One region of the Microbulbifer sp. JSM ZJ756 genome, then DNA from elsewhere that is predicted to be linked to it. Evidence: predicted binding sites of a transcription regulator. Region 1 holds the regulator's gene; the other holds the start of a gene.
The links. Region 1 encodes sigma-54, which starts transcription at its own class of promoters, with help from an activator protein. Its sites were predicted from a motif close to TGGCACANNNNTTGCNNT; they were not measured.
Positions count from the first base shown of each region.

Region 2: galU (UTP--glucose-1-phosphate uridylyltransferase GalU) is a predicted target of sigma-54. The motif match lies at 3,687-3,704, and genes of this name have one in related genera.

Region 1 is NZ_JBISER010000009.1:205,521-213,240, reverse strand. Features, by position in the region: gene rapZ (RNase adapter RapZ) at 1-725, opposite strand, end outside; gene ptsN (PTS IIA-like nitrogen regulatory protein PtsN) at 901-1,362, opposite strand; gene hpf (ribosome hibernation-promoting factor, HPF/YfiA family) at 1,366-1,659, opposite strand; gene ACH6CX_RS15180 (RNA polymerase factor sigma-54) at 1,887-3,362, opposite strand; gene lptB (LPS export ABC transporter ATP-binding protein) at 3,555-4,280, opposite strand; gene lptA (lipopolysaccharide transport periplasmic protein LptA) at 4,367-4,930, opposite strand; gene lptC (LPS export ABC transporter periplasmic protein LptC) at 4,917-5,483, opposite strand; gene ACH6CX_RS15160 (KdsC family phosphatase) at 5,483-6,034, opposite strand; gene ACH6CX_RS15155 (KpsF/GutQ family sugar-phosphate isomerase) at 6,078-7,049, opposite strand; gene ACH6CX_RS15150 (calcium/sodium antiporter) at 7,104-7,720, opposite strand, start outside.
Region 2 is NZ_JBISER010000013.1:29,314-37,033, reverse strand. Features, by position in the region: gene ispB (octaprenyl diphosphate synthase) at 147-1,109, shown strand; gene ACH6CX_RS17365 (phosphomannomutase) at 1,253-2,623, opposite strand; gene galU (UTP--glucose-1-phosphate uridylyltransferase GalU) at 2,667-3,509, opposite strand; gene fabA (3-hydroxyacyl-[acyl-carrier-protein] dehydratase FabA) at 3,817-4,341, shown strand; gene fabB (beta-ketoacyl-ACP synthase I) at 4,411-5,634, shown strand; gene ACH6CX_RS17345 (sugar nucleotide-binding protein) at 5,781-6,623, opposite strand; gene ssb (single-stranded DNA-binding protein) at 6,638-7,228, opposite strand; gene ACH6CX_RS17335 (MFS transporter) at 7,406-7,720, opposite strand, start outside.

The DNA of each region.
Region 1 (7,720 bases):
TTGCTCTGCTGGTAGGAGGGCAGCCAGCGCCCGAGGAAGCTGGTAATGTCCCGCTGCATCTCGCCGGTTTCCTCGTGGGAACGCAGGAATTCAACCACTTCCGGGTCCAGGCCGGTCTTATGGCGCAGTTCGGCAACCCAGTAGGGGTTGGGCAGGCAGCGCAGGTCAAACACCAGGTCCGCATCAACCGGTACCCCGTGCTTGAAGCCGAAAGACTGGAACAGGATCGCCATGCCAGGAGAGTCGCGCCCGACAACCCGGGTCTTAACCTGGTCGCGCAGCTGGTGCAGGCTCAGGCTGCTGGTATCGATCACCAGGTCGGCCATGCCGGCCAGCGGGGCCAGTAATTCCTTTTCCCGGTTCAGGGCTTCCAGCAGGTGGGTGCGGTTGTCGCTGAGCGGGTGCTTGCGCCGGGTTTCACTGAAACGCTGGACCAGCACGGGAGAGCGCGCGTCCAGGTATATGACGTCGCACTGGATGCCGCTTTCGCGTAATTCATCGATAACCCGGGGTGCCTGTTGCACGTCCTGCCAGAGGTTGCGGGCATCGATCCCCAGGGCCAGCCGGGCGCTCTCCACACGCGGCTGCTCCTGGACCCTGCGCACGAGCTCCGGCAGCAGGCTGGCGGGCAGGTTGTCGATACAGTTGAAGCCGACGTCTTCCAGCAGTTGCAGGGCTGAACTCTTGCCGGAGCCGGAGCGGCCGCTGATGATCACCAGGCGCATAAGTTTCGAGGTCCGTTTCGTAATGTTTGATCGACTGCCGGCCGTTTGCTACCTGCCCGGGCAAGAGCTACCGGCGGGCTCCCGGTCGCATTGGCCAATGATCCGCCATTGCGGCGTCCGGCACAACGATAACGGATGTTTGTGAAGGATCGCAGTGGGACGGCGCTGGTGTGCTTCAGGCTGCGGCAGCGCTGTCGATGGCCAGGGCGTAGAGCTCGTCGCTGGAGTCCGCCTGGCGGAGCTTCTCCCTGACCCTGCTGTCGTTAAACAGGGCGGCGATTTCCGCCAGGGTGTCCAGGTGTTCCTGCTCCGCGTTTTCCGGCACCAGCAGGGCGAATAGCAGGTCGACCGGCTGGCGGTCGGCAGCATCGAAATCGATCGCCGGCTCAGTGGTGCACAGTACACCAATGGCCTCCTGGCAGCCCGGCAGGCGGCAGTGGGGGATGGCGACACCATCCCCGATGCCGGTGGAGCCCAGCCGCTCGCGCGCGATCATCTGGTTGAAAATCGTGTCTGCGTCCAGGTGTGGATACTGCTCGGCTATCGCCTGGGCAATATTCAGCAAGAGCTTCTTTTTGCTGCTGCCCGCCACCCGGCAAAGGCTGAGGCTGGGCGAGAGTAATGCTTCCAATGTCATAGCTTAACGATGGGCTCGCAACTTCTCTTTGTGTTTTATCAGCTGGCGATCGAGCTTGTCCGTGAGGGCGTCAATTGCCGCGTACATATCATCCGCTTCCGAATCCGCAAAGATCTCCCGCCCATTGACGTGAAACAGTGCCTCGGCGCGCTGTATTTCTTTCTTTTCCATTGACAGGGTTACCTGTCCCGTCGTGATCAGGTCATTGTGGTGGGAGAGTTTATCCAGTTTTTCGAGACAATAATCGCGAAGGGCTGAAGTCACTTCCAGGTGGCGGCCACTGATGTTGACTTGCATGGAATTCTCCTGTTCGAGTGCATCGAAAGCGCGGTTTGAACCGGCAGCACCCCCTGTCAGGGCGGCAACCCTACTAGGAAGTACGCCAGATTGGAAGGATACACTCAAACTTGAGGTATTGGTTGCGGGCCGCGTGGGATTGCATGCCCGGCAAGTGGTGGTGACCGTATTTTCCGATGGGGTCAGGTTGCGCCGCTAGGGCCCGGTTGGCGGGGCCTGCAGTGGTCTCAGATCAGGCGCTTGCGCTCACTGGAAGAGGGTATGCCCATGGATTCGCGATATTTGGCGACCGTGCGGCGGGCAACCTTGATTCCCTGGTTGGCCAGCTCCTGGGTGATCTTGTTATCGGACAGGGGCTTGCGTGGCTGCTCGGCGTCGACCAGCTTGCGGATCAGTGCGCGGATCGCGGTAGACGAGGCATCCTCACCGGAATTGGTGCTGACGTGGCTGGAAAAGAAGTATTTGAGCTCAAAGACCCCGCGGGGTGTGAACATATACTTTTGCGTGGTGACCCGTGAAATAGTGGACTCGTGCATGCCCACGGTTTCAGCAATATCCGCCAGCACCATGGGTTTCATTCCCTCGGGGCCCTGCTCGAAAAAGCCCTGCTGTTTCTCGACGATGCTCGAGGCCACCTTGAGCAGGGTCTCATTGCGGCTCTGCAGGCTCTTGAGGAACCAGCGTGCCTCCTGCAGGTGATCGCGCAGGAAGTTGTTATCGGCGGAGTTGTCCGCGCGTTTGATCATGGAGGCATAACCGGCATGGATGCGCAGGCGCGGGGTGGTTTCCGGGTTCAGCTCCACCTGCCAGCGTTGCTGGCGCCGGGTTACGATCACATCCGGTACGACATATTGCGGCTCATCGCTGCCAAAGGCCTCGCCCGGGTGCGGGTTGAGTGACTGGATCAGCCGCATCACTTCACCCAGTTGGGCCTCATTCAGCCGGGTGCGGCGCCCCAGCTGGCGAAAGTCGCGTTTACCCAGCAGGTCCAGGTGCAAGTCGACGATGGCCTGGGCCTCGGCGAGCCAGGGGGTCTCGGCGGGCATCTGCAGCAGCTGCAGCAGCAGGGACTCGCGCAGGTCGCGCGCCGCACATCCGGCGGGCTCAAACTGCTGGATGGTTTTCAGGACCGCCAGGATTTCATCCTCACCGACCTCCAGCGCCTCGGCCAGCTCCGCCAGTGGCGACTGCAGGAAGCCCCGGGTATCGATCGCGTCGATCAGGGTTTCAGCAATCAGTTTGTCGTGCCGGGAGAGTGGGGTGAGGTTCAGCTGCCACAGCAGGTGGTCGTGGAGGCTTTCGGAGGTGGCATTGCGCTGCTCCAGCAGGTTGTCCTCGCCGGTCGGGCCGCTGTAGCTGCCACCGCTGTAGATGTCATCCCAGTGGGTATCGACCGGCAGGTCGTCGGGAATGTCGTTGTTCCATTCGCTCTCGCTCGCGGCATCTGTACCGGATTCGCTGGCGCTGGCCGTGCGGTCATCGGGCCCGGGGGTCGGGTGATCCTCGCCCTTGGCCTCATCCGCGGAGGCTTCATGTTCGCCATGCTCCCCGGTATCGGTCTCCAGCAGCGGGTTGCTGTCCAGGGCCGACTGGACCTCCTGTTGCAGGTCGAGCGTCGACAGTTGCAGGAGGCGAATCGCCTGCTGCAGCTGCGGGGTCATCGTCAGCTGGGTGCCGAGCTTGAGCTGGAGGGATTGCTTCATACAGGGTAGAGAACCGCTAGAACGAAATATTCTTCCGAATTTCGATAAGGCGGCAGACTAACCTGCTGTGGGCGCGATTACAAGCAATAAGTGTGCCGAAAATGATGACCGTATTGCCTCCGCCGGCGATGGAGGTGACAGATATGCAGATTGCCCCCTCTGCCTAGGACGGTTTTCGGCGCCCGGTCCGCATCAGATGGTGAATTCGTGGCCCAGGTAAACCTCGCGTACCTGCTGGTTGGAGAGCACCTCATCCGGTGCGCCGGCGGCGATGATGTGGCCTTCGCTGACGATATAGGCGGTCTCACAAATGGACAGGGTCTCGCGCACGTTGTGGTCAGTGATCAGGACGCCAATGCCACGCTGGCGCAGGTGCTGGATGATCTGCTTGATATCGTTGACCGAAATGGGATCGACGCCGGCAAAGGGTTCGTCGAGCAGGACGAATGCCGGATCGGTGGCCAGGGCTCGCGCAATCTCCACCCGGCGTCGCTCGCCGCCGGACAGGGACATGCCCAGGCTGCCGGAGATATGGGTGATATTGAATTCGTTCAGCAGCTCATCGGCCCGCTCCTGCCGCTGCGCCCGGGTAAGGTCCTTGCGGGTCTCGAGGATGGCGAGAATGTTGTCGCGGACGCTGAGGCGGCGAAATACCGAGGCCTCCTGCGGCAGGTAGCCGATGCCCTTGCGGGCCCGGCCGTGCATGGATAACCGCGTGATGTCTTCTTCATCGATCAGCACCTGGCCCGCGTCCGCGCGCACCAGGCCGGCGATCATGTAGAAGCAGGTGGTTTTGCCGGCCCCATTGGGGCCCAGCAGGCCCACGACCTGGCCGCTCGATACGCTGACGGATACGTCCCGTACGACTTTGCGCTTCTTGTACTGTTTGGCGAGGTGTAACGCCTGTAGCGTTGGCATACTGAATTCCTGCTGGGCGCGAGATGCCGTGGCGGCATCCCGCGCTGGATCTGGGGATTGCGAGGCGCGGCCCCGGTGGGAAGGGGTTACTGGCCTTCCGTCGAATCCTTGTTATCTTCTGCGCTGTCGGCCGGGGCTGTCCCTTCGGGCTTGCGCTCCGGTTTCCAGATCATCTCGACCCGGCCGTCGCCAGATTGGCCCTGGGCCTGCATTTTTTCGCTGTTGAGGTCATAGTCGATCCGCTCTGCGGCCAGGGTGTTGCCGTCACGGTCCACGTGGGCGTTGCCAGTCAGCTGCAGTTCGTCGGAGTTGACCTTGAACTCGATGCGGCGCGCGCGGGCCTTGACCAGGTTCTGGCTCTGTTGCATCTGTTGCTGGAAGTGGGCCGGATTGCCGGTGGCGATGACGCGGCGGATCTCCCCTTCCGGGTTGCCGTGTACTTCCACGCGATCGGCGCGGATCTGCAGCGAGCCCTGGGTGATGACCACGTTGCCGCTGTAGACCGACAGGTTCTTGCCGCGGTTGGCTTCCAGTTTCTGCGCATTGACCTTGACCGGCTGTTGGCGGTCGGCCGGCAGTGCTGTGGCGTGCATTCCCGGCAGCAGTAGCGTAGTAGCTGCCAGGGCGCACAGGAAGTTATTGAGTTTCATAGGTGCTTTCCACCTCGGAGAGTATCTCTACCCGGTCTTGTTTCAGGAAGGCGCGCAGGCCTTTTCCCTGCGTCCGGTTCGGGCCGGCGGCAATAGTAACAAGTTTGTCTGTTTCCGCGTATTCCTGGCGGGGCTTGATGGTGATTTTCTCGGTATCCAGTACGATGCCGCCGGGCTCCGGGAGTTCATTGATATGCACGTCGCCACGCAGGACCACCCGTTCGCCATTGTTAAAGGCCACCCCGGTCCGTGACTCCGTGCGCCACTTGGGTTGGTCTCCCTGGAAAAACAGGATGCGTGGCTCCTTCAGGTTGGCGCGGTCACTGCGGGCATACTGGAAGAAAGTAATCCGCTCCGCGTCCACCCGATAGGCCAGGTTGCCCTCCAGGTTAAAGTGGCGTGTGCGTGCATCGCGGATCACCAGGTCCGGGGCGCGTTTGTGCTGTTTCGGGGTCGGGCGCTTGCCCAGCAGCTCCGGGGGTGGGCTCTCGGCGAACCAGGCGGCGACGCTGATCAGGGCCACGATCACAAACAGGGGGAGCCAGGTCCGCATCAGCACTCCCCGATATACGGTGCCAACGCGGCGGCGAAGGTGCCCTGGACATGCATAATGCGGTCGCAGACCTCGCGTACTGCGCCTTCACCGCCGCGGCTGCTGGTGACCCAGATCGCCCGCTCACGCACCGGTGATGCGGCATTGGGGACCGAGATGGGGCAGCCGATGCGAGTCATTACCAGCAGGTCCGGGTAATCATCACCGACATAGGCAATGTCCTCCAGTCGGCAGCTGTCCCCGTCGAGCAGCTCCTGCAGGGCGGCAAACTTGTCTTCGCGACCCTGGATCAGTTTGTGGATGCCCAGGTCGTGGGCCCGGCGCTCCACCACACTGCTGCGACGCCCGGTAATGATTGCCACCTGGACGCCGGACTTTTGCAGCATCTTGATGCCGTGGCCATCCAGCGTATTGAAGGTTTTCAGTTCATTGCCGCTGTTGTCGAAATACAGGCGGCCATCGGTGAGGACGCCATCGACGTCCAGGACCAGCCAGCGCACCTGCGCCAGTTTGCGGTCGATTTTCTCTTGCTGCTTTTCGCTGGAGCTCACAGTTTCTTGTCCTTCTCTCATTCAGTCGCAGGCAGTCGTGGGATCAGATTACGCCGGCGCGCAGTATATCGTGCATATGCAGCAGGCCGATGGGGTGGCGGGCGCTGTCTTCCACCACCAGCGCGGTGATCTTGTTATCTTCCATTATCCGCAGTGCCTCGGCGGCGAGGGTGTCGGCGGAGACTGTTTTCGGGCGCCGGCTCATGACCACGTCCATGGTGGCCTTGTCCAGTTCCACTTTCTGGTCGATTACCCGGCGCAGGTCGCCATCAGTAAATACGCCCAGCAGGGTGCCCTTGTTATCCACCACCGTGGTCATGCCGAAGCCCTTGCTGGTCATTTCCAGCAGGGCCTTGGATAGCGGGGTTTCCGGCGAGACCCGGGGCAGCTCCTCGCCGGCATGCATTACATCTTCTACTTTCAGCAGCAGTCGCCGGCCCAGCGCGCCGCCCGGGTGGGAGAAGGCGAAGTCCTCGGCGGTAAAGCCGCGCGCCTCCAGAAGGGCCACGGCCAGGGCGTCGCCCATCACCAGGGTGACGGTGGTTGAGGAGGTGGGAGCCAGGTTGAGCGGGCAGGCCTCGGTCTCCACCGAGATGTCCAGGTTGACTTCAGCGGCCTGGGCCAGCGGAGAGTCGGCCTTGCCGGTCATGCTGATCATGGGGATGCCCAGTCGCTTGAGCAGTGGCAGCAGGGTCAGCACCTCGGCCGAGGAGCCCGAATTGGAAATGGCGATCACCAGGTCCTCGCGGGTGATCATGCCGAGGTCGCCGTGGCTGGCTTCGCCCGGGTGCACAAAGAAACTGGGTGTGCCGGTGCTGGCCAGGGTGGCGGCAATCTTGTTGCCGATATGGCCGGACTTGCCCATGCCGGTAACGATGGCTCGCCCGCGGCATTGCAGGATCAGCTCACAGGCGCGCTTGAAGCCCTCGTCGATACGGTTTTCCAGTGCCGCGACGGCCTCGTTTTCCATCAACACGGTGCGACGGCCGGCTTGCAGTATCAGGTCCTGGGTCATTGTGAATCTCTGTTTACAGCTCAATCAATTGTAGGAATTCCGGGGTGCCCTGTTTCAGTTGTGGAACAGGAGCCAATAGTAGCCGCAGTAGCTCGCCAGCAGCACGATGCCCAGTGTGCGGCCCAGGCGTGCCCGTGTGGGCCTGCGCCAGAGACTGGCGCTGACCGCTGCCACCAGCAGCAGCGTGACCGCCAGCATGGCGAGATAATCGCGGGAGAATACCTCAATCTCCATCTGGATGCTGGCAATGGCGCCAGGCAGTGCCATGACCGCGAGCAGGTTGATGATGTTGGAGCCGATGATGTTGCCCAGCGCCAGGTCGAAATGCCCCTTGATCACGCTTGCCAGTGAGGCGGCCAGCTCGGGCAGGCTGGTGCCCAGCGCGACCACCGTGAGACCGATCACGAGGGGGCTGATGCCGGCCGCCAGGGCGAGGTGATGCGCGCCCCAGACAAGGATTTCCGAGCTGAGCAGCAGGGCTGCCAGGCCGATGGTGAACAGGGCAAAGCCGCGGGCTGTGGTGTAGGCCTGGATGTCCAGGTCCTCTTCCTCCGGGCCGTGGTGGCGCTTCTTGAAGTGCACCGTCAGCCACAGCAGCGGCGGGATCAGGCCCAGCATGACCAGGCCCTCTGTACGGGACAGGTAGCCATCAGCCAGGACCAGGCCCGCGA
Region 2 (7,720 bases), on a different contig from region 1:
AGCCAAAGCGGGGCGCAGATTCTAATCAATTCGCGACATTGATACAATAGCTGCCCTCTTGCCCGCTGGCGGCCTCCCGGCCTTACCGGCCGGCGCAACCATGTGCTGAACAGCCATTCCCATAAAGCAGTATAAGGAAGCCTTGCATGTTGCCTTTCCACCGGGTCGCCGCCGATGATTTCGCCGCCGTCAACCAGCGTATCCTCGACCAGCTGCACTCCGATGTCCCGCTGGTGGAGAATATCGGCCACTACCTGGTTGAAGCCGGGGGCAAGCGCCTGCGGCCGCTGCTGGTGCTGCTGTGTGCCCGGGCCGCGGGCTATCGCGACGACCGGCATATCGACCTGGCCACCATCATCGAGTTCATCCACACCGCCACCCTGTTGCACGACGACGTGGTGGACACCTCGGAGCGGCGCCGTGGCCGCCTGACCGCCAATGCCAGGTGGGGCAATGCGCCGGCGGTACTGGTAGGCGACTTCCTCTACTCCCGCGCCTTCCAGATGATGGTGGCCCTGGAAGACATGGACATCATGGCGATCCTGTCGGAGACCACCAACACCATCGCCGAGGGCGAGGTGCAGCAGCTGGTCAATGCCGGCGATCCCGCGGTCAGCGAGGAGAACTACCTGGCGGTGATCCACAAGAAAACCGGGGCCCTGTTCGAGGCCGCCTGCGAGACGGCGGCGGTGCTGGCCGGCTGCACCCCGGAGGAGCGAAAGGCCCTGAAACTGTACGGCCGCCACCTGGGCCTGGCCTTCCAGCTGGTGGACGACGCCCTGGATTACCGCGGCGATGCCGAAGAGCTGGGCAAGAATGTCGGTGACGACCTGGCCGAGGGCAAGCCGACCCTGCCCCTGATTTACACCATGGCCCGGGGCACCGAAGCCCAGGCGGCGCTGGTACGCGGGGCCATCGAACAACGCAGCGCGGACAAACTGGGAGAAATCGTCGCGGCCATCGAGGAGTGCGGCGCGCTGGATTACACCATGGAGCGTGCACGGGCGGCGGTGGATGACGCGCGGGACCAGCTGGCCATCCTTCCCGAAAGCGAGCAGAAAACCGCGCTGCAGCAGCTCGCGAGCTTTGCCGTGGAACGCACTGTCTGACACCTGGCCCGCTGGTGCGAACCCAGTGTTAGCCCGGCACCAGGCCGGTATCGGCGAGGGGCGGGCGGAGAAAGGCCCTTAATACACCCCAAACAGAAAGGGCGAACACAAGGTTCGCCCCTACCGCTACTGCCGGATGCCGATCAACCGCGGATCAGCTGCAGCAGCTCCGCGGTCTTTTCCTTCATCAATGCCTCGTCCCCACGGGATTCGACGTTCAGGCGCACCACCGGCTCGGTATTGGACATGCGCAGGTTGAAGCGCCAGTCGGCAAACGCCACGCTCAGGCCGTCCACGTGCTCCACACTCTCCGCGCCGGGCCCGTACTGCGCCTCGGCCTTTTCCAGCAGCGCCGCCGGGTCCTCGACCTTGGAGTTGATTTCACCGGAACAGGGGAAGGCCGCCATGCGCTCGCCCACCAGCTGTGACAGCGACTTGCCGCTGCGGCTCACCAGCTCGGCCACCAGCAGCCACGGGATCATGCCGCTGTCGCAGTAGGCGAAATCGCGGAAATAGTGGTGCGCGCTCATTTCGCCACCGTAGATGGCGTCCTCCTTGCGCATGCGCTCCTTGATAAACGCATGGCCGGTCTTGCTCTGCACCGGCTCGCCGCCGGCCGCAGCGACGATATCTTCGGTGTTCCAGGTCAGGCGCGGGTCATGCACGATCCTGGTCTTCTCGCCACCGGCAGCAGTCCGGCCGTCCTTGAGCAGGAAGGCCTCTGCCAGCAGGCCCACTACGTAATAACCCTCAATGAACTCACCGTTCTCATCGAAGAAGAAACAGCGGTCGAAATCGCCATCCCAGGCAATACCGAAATCAGCGCCACTCTCCTTCACCGCGCGGGAGGTGGACTCCCGGTTCTCGGGCAGGATCGGGTTGGGAATGCCATTGGGGAAAGTCCCATCGGGCTCGTGATGGACACGTACAAATTCAAGCGGCAGGTGCGGCGCCAGTGCATCCACTACAGCACCGGCACCGCCGTTGCCGGCATTGACCACCAGCTTGAGCGGCTTCAGCTCAGCGGTGTCGACATAGCCCAGCAGGTGATTGACGAAATCGGCACGGTGATCGTAAGGCTGCAGCTCGCCACGCTTGCCCACCGGCGGGAAGTCGTTCTCTTCCGCCAGGCGCTTGATATCCTTCAGGCCGGTATCGCCACTGATGGGACGGCTGCCCGAGCGCACAAACTTCATGCCGTTGTAATCCATCGGGTTGTGGCTGGCGGTGACACAGATACCGCCATCGAAATCCCCGTGGAAGGTCGCGAAATAGATTTCCTCAGTACCGCACTCACCAATATGGAAGACGTCCGCACCGGCATCGCGCAGCCCATTGGCGAGGGCGTCGGTCAGCTCGCCACTGGTCAGCCGGATATCGTGCCCGACCACCACGCGCCGGGCGTCAAGGAATTGCGCAAAGGCGCGGCCCACCCGGTAGGCAATATCCACATTCAGTTCGTCGGGCACGCGGCCCCGCAGGTCATAGGCCTTGAAACAGGTCAGTTCGGTCATGGGTAACAGTGTTTCCTGGTTACGCTGATTGGTTGTTTTGTTCTCAGTTCCCGCCCGCCTGGCCGGGCAGGTAGATATTCTGGTAGACGTGGTTGGTGGCCTCGACAAACCCGTCGACGGAGCCACAATCGAAACGGCGCCCCCTGAAGCGGTAGGCCAGCACACAACCGCGCTGGGCCTGGGCCAGTAGCGCGTCGGTAATCTGCACCTCGCCATTTTTACCCGGGGGTGTCTCGCGCAGGAGGTCGAAGATATCCGGGGTGAGGATATAGCGGCCAATAATGGCCATATTGCTTGGGGCATCCTCGGCGGCAGGTTTTTCCACCATATCGGTGACCTGGTACAGGCCGGGCTTGATCTCATTGCCGGCGATCACACCGAACTTGTGAATCTGGTCCTGCGGCACCTCTTCCACTGCCACGATGCTGCAGCGGAACTGCTGGTAGAGCTGCACCATCTGGCCCAGCACCCCCAGCTCCTCATTCAGGCACAGGTCATCGGCCAGCACCACACCGAAGGCGGCATCGCCGATCAGTCGCTCGCCCTGCAGGATAGCGTCGCCGAGGCCGCGCATCTCACCCTGGCGGGTGTAGGAGAAACTGGCCCGGTCAATGACGTTGCGCACCGAGTCCAGATAGCGCTCCTTGCCGGTACCGGCGATCTGGGACTCAAGCTCGAAATTGGTATCGAAGTGATCCTCTATGGCCCGCTTGCCCCTGCCGGTCACGAAACCGATCTCGGTCAGGCCCGCCTCAATCGCCTCCTCCACGCCGTATTGCACCAGCGGTTTATTGACCAGCGGCAGCATCTCCTTGGGCATTGCCTTGGTGGCGGGCAGGAAGCGGGTACCGTAACCGGCTACCGGAAAGAGACATTTCTTCAGCATCTGGACCCCAACATTTTCTGGCACTTCTTGTTCTCATGGCGGGCCCCGGGGCCCGCGCGGACTGGAAAGTTACCACAGAACTGTGAAGCAGATCACCCGCACACCGCCGCTGCCGCCAACTGGTACAGGTACGACTATTGAGCGGGGCATTTGCGGCGTTTGTACCCTGTGATTTAGTCAGCAAGGCCCGTGCCAGTCACAAAAAGGCCGCTGACTGACTGGACAACATTTCCCCAGACTTTAGAATGCCCGCTCTTGCAAAAACGCCCAGTCTTTGTGGCGTGAACACCCAATAAACGGGGACAAAATGAGTAATTTCGTTCAGAAAAGCAGCTATTCCCGTGAAGAATTGCTGGCCTGCTCGCGCGGTGAGATGTTTGGCCCGGGCAACGCCCAGCTGCCTGCACCCAACATGCTGATGCTTGACCGCATCACCCATATCTCCAAGGACGGCGGCGCCTACGGCAAGGGCGAGCTGATTGCCGAGCTCGACATCCACCCGGACCTGTGGTTTTTCGACTGCCACTTCCCCGGCGACCCGGTGATGCCAGGCTGCCTCGGCCTCGACGCCATGTGGCAGCTGCTCGGCTACTTCCTGGCCTGGAAAGGCAATCCCGGCCGCGGCCGTGCACTGGGCTGCGGCGAGGTGAAGTTCACCGGCCAGATCTTACCCACCGCCAAGAAGGTCACCTATCATATCCAGCTGAGCCGCCTGGTAGAGCGCAAGCTGGTAATGGGCATCGGTGACGGCTCGGTAGCGGTCGACGGCCGCGAGATCTACACCGCCAAAGACCTGCGTGTAGGCCTGTTCACCCGTACGGACAACTTTTAGTCCGGCCGGAACCAAACTCCGGGCACAATAACAACGTAAACTGCCGGAAAGCTTTACTGGAGACCACTTATGCGACGGGTAGCCATCACCGGACTCGGTATCACTTCCTGTATCGGCACGGACCTGGAGTCCGTGTCCGCCTCACTGAAAGCGGGCCGCAGCGGCATTCGTGCCAACGAGGAGTATCGCGAACTGGGGCTGCGCAGCCAGGTTGCGGGCCCGGTGGAGATCGATTTCAGGGACCATATCGACCGCAAGCACCTGCGCTTCATGGGCGACTCCGCGGCCTATGCCTATATCGCCATGCAGGAGGCCATCCGCACCTCGGGCCTGGAGGAGAGCGATATCTCCAACCCCCGCACCGGCCTGGTGATGGGCTCTGGCGGCACCTCCACCGCAGCCATTATCGATGCCGCGCAAACCCTGAAGGAGAAAGGCGTGCGCCGCGTCGGTGCCTTCCGGGTGCCGCAGGTAATGGGCAGCACCGTGTCGGCCTGCCTGGCCACGCCGTTCAAGATCAAGGGCGTGAATTACAGCATCTCGTCCGCCTGTGCCACCAGCGCACACTGTATCGGCAACGGTGCCGAGCTTATCCAGATGGGCAAGCAGGACATTGTCTTTGCCGGCGGCGGCGAGGAACTGGCCTGGAGCCTGACGCACCTGTTCGATGCCATGGGTGCCCTGTCGAGCAAGTACAACGACACCCCCGAGCGCGCCTCACGCCCCTATGACGCCGACCGCGACGGTTTTGTAATTGCCGGCGGCGGCGGTTGCCTGGTACTGGAGGAGATGGAGCACGCGAAGGCCCGCGGCGCCACCATTTATGCTGAGCTGACCGGCTATGGCGCCACCTCAGACGGTTACGACATGGTGGCCCCCAGCGGTGAAGGCGCAGTACGCTGCATGCAACAGGCCCTGGCCGGCATGGATGGCAATGGGCTGGAGGGCAGCGTGGATTACATCAACACCCACGGCACCTCGACCCCGGTGGGCGACGTGGCCGAGCTGCGCGCTATGCGCGAGGTGTTTGGCGAGCAGGCCCCGGCTTTCTCCTCCACCAAGTCCCTGACCGGTCACTCCCTGGGCGCTGCCGGTGTGCACGAGGCAATCTACTGCCTGCTGATGATGCAGGAAGGCTTTATCACCGCCTCCGCCAACGTGGAGAACCGTGATGAGCAGGCCGAGGGCATGGACCTGGTCACCGAGCTGCGCAAGACTGAACTGCGCCGCGTGCTGTCCAACAGCTTCGGTTTTGGTGGTACCAACGCCAGCCTGGTGTTCGACAAAGTGTGAGCGATGGGCGGGCGAGAGCCCGCCAGCGCAAATAAAAAGGGCGATCCGGATGGATCGCCCTTTTTTTGTGCCATGGATAACCGGCTACCCGCCGGCCCCCGCCGCGCCCCTTCATGATTTAAGCAAGGGGGTGGCCACGCCGTGTCTCAGCGACCGCTGCCGAGCCTTTCGAGCCACAGCTCTACCTGCCGGGTAAGTCCCTGCCTCCAGCTGCGCTGCTGGATACCAAATACGTCCCGCAGGCTGCTGCAGGCGAGCACCGCGCTGCGGTTACCCACCGGTTCCGCCAGGGGCTCCGGCTCGATCGCACTGCCCTCGTCGAGGAACGACTGGGCCCGCTCGACCGCCTCGCGGGCGAATTCCAGCGCCGTGCAACTGTCGGCAGCACCATAGTGGTAGACACCGGAGCGCGGCGCGCCGCTGGCCAGCTGCTGGGCGACCGCCACCACCACCCGCACCAGGTCCGCGATCGTCACCGGGCTGCCGCGACTCTCATCGTCCACGGCGATGGTGCGGTTCTCCAGCAGCGCTTGCAGCACACGCGCCAGCAGCGCATTTTCACTGCGATCGACCATCCAGCCGAAACGCAGCACCGTGAGGTTGTCGCTACCGGCCAGGGCCTGCTCGCAGGCCAGCCACTGGCGGCCGCTGGCGGACTCGGCATTGGGCTCATCGTCCTCGTCGTAGCGTTTGCGCGCACCCCCGGCGAAAACCCGGTAAGAGGAGATATGCACCAGGTGGCTGTAGTCATCGCGTCGGGCGAGTTCACGACAGACCTGCAGGGCCGTGTCCATGAACTCACTGCCGGCACAGCAGGCAGCGTTGATCACCAGGGCGCCGGGGCGCAACTGGTCGAGTTCACCCGGCCCCAGCATCTGCACGCGAAAGCCCACCCGCTGCAGGCGTTTCTGCAGCGGGGCATCGATGTAGTTGCCGGCACCGATAACGGCGACGGTATCCGGCTGGTAACCCGTGTGATAATCAGGCACGCAGAACCCGCGAATCAGAAGGGAATATCGTCATCGAAGCTGTTGTCGAAACCACCGGCCGGCGCCTGGTTCGGCTGCTGGGACGGCTGATTGGAAGGCGGCTGGTTCGAGGGTGCCATGGGCGAGGGAGCAGAGCGTCCCTGGTTACCCTGTGCATAGGGGTCGCCGCCCTGCTGGAAACCACCCTGGTTCTGCTGGCCGTAACCGCCCTGGTTACCCATGCCCTGGCCACCCATACCCTGGCCGTAGCCGCCCTGGTCACCGCCGCGGCTGTCGAGCATCTGCATTTCGCTGGCAACGATCTCGGTGGTGTAGCGGTCCTGGCCGCTGTTCTTGTCCTGCCACTTGCGCGTGCGCAGTGAGCCCTCAATGTAGACCTTGCTGCCCTTGCGCAGGTACTCGCCGGCGATCTCCGCCAGGCGATTGAAGAACACCACACGGTGCCACTCGGTGCGCTCCTGCTGCTGGCCGGTCTGTTTGTCCTTCCAGGTCTCGGAAGTCGCCAGGTTGACGTTGGTTACCGCACCGCCGCTCGGCATATAGCGGGTCTCCGGGTCTGCGCCCAGATTGCCGATCAGGATGACTTTGTTAATACCCTTGGCCATGGCCCTCTCCTCTTTCGCCCGCGGTACGCCCCGGGCGGCAATTATCAAATGGTCTGAATAGTCTCAGGCTGTCCCTATCACCCGCCGGCGCCAACGTGGCACCAGCGGCAGGTTGCCCCCTGCAACCAGTGTATTTTTATCCAGCAGCATACAACAGTCGCTGCCGGGGTGCCCAGCTCAGCCGGGCGCCAGCTGCCGGCGCCCCTCCAGGAACCACCACAGCAGCCCCCAGGCCAACAGCACCGCGCCACCCAGCGCGGCAACCGAGGGCGCCCCGCCGGCTCCGAACAGGTATCCGCCCAGGCTGCCGCCGGCAAATGCGCCCAGGAACTGGAAAGTCGCGTACAGGCCGCTGGCCGCGCCGCGGGACTCGGCCGGGGCGGTGCGGGTCAGCTGGGCCGGCAACAGTGCCTCCAGCAGGTTGAAGGCAATGAAGAACACCGCCAGCAGGGCCAGCAATCCCGCCGGGCCAACCGGCAGTACCAGGGCGGC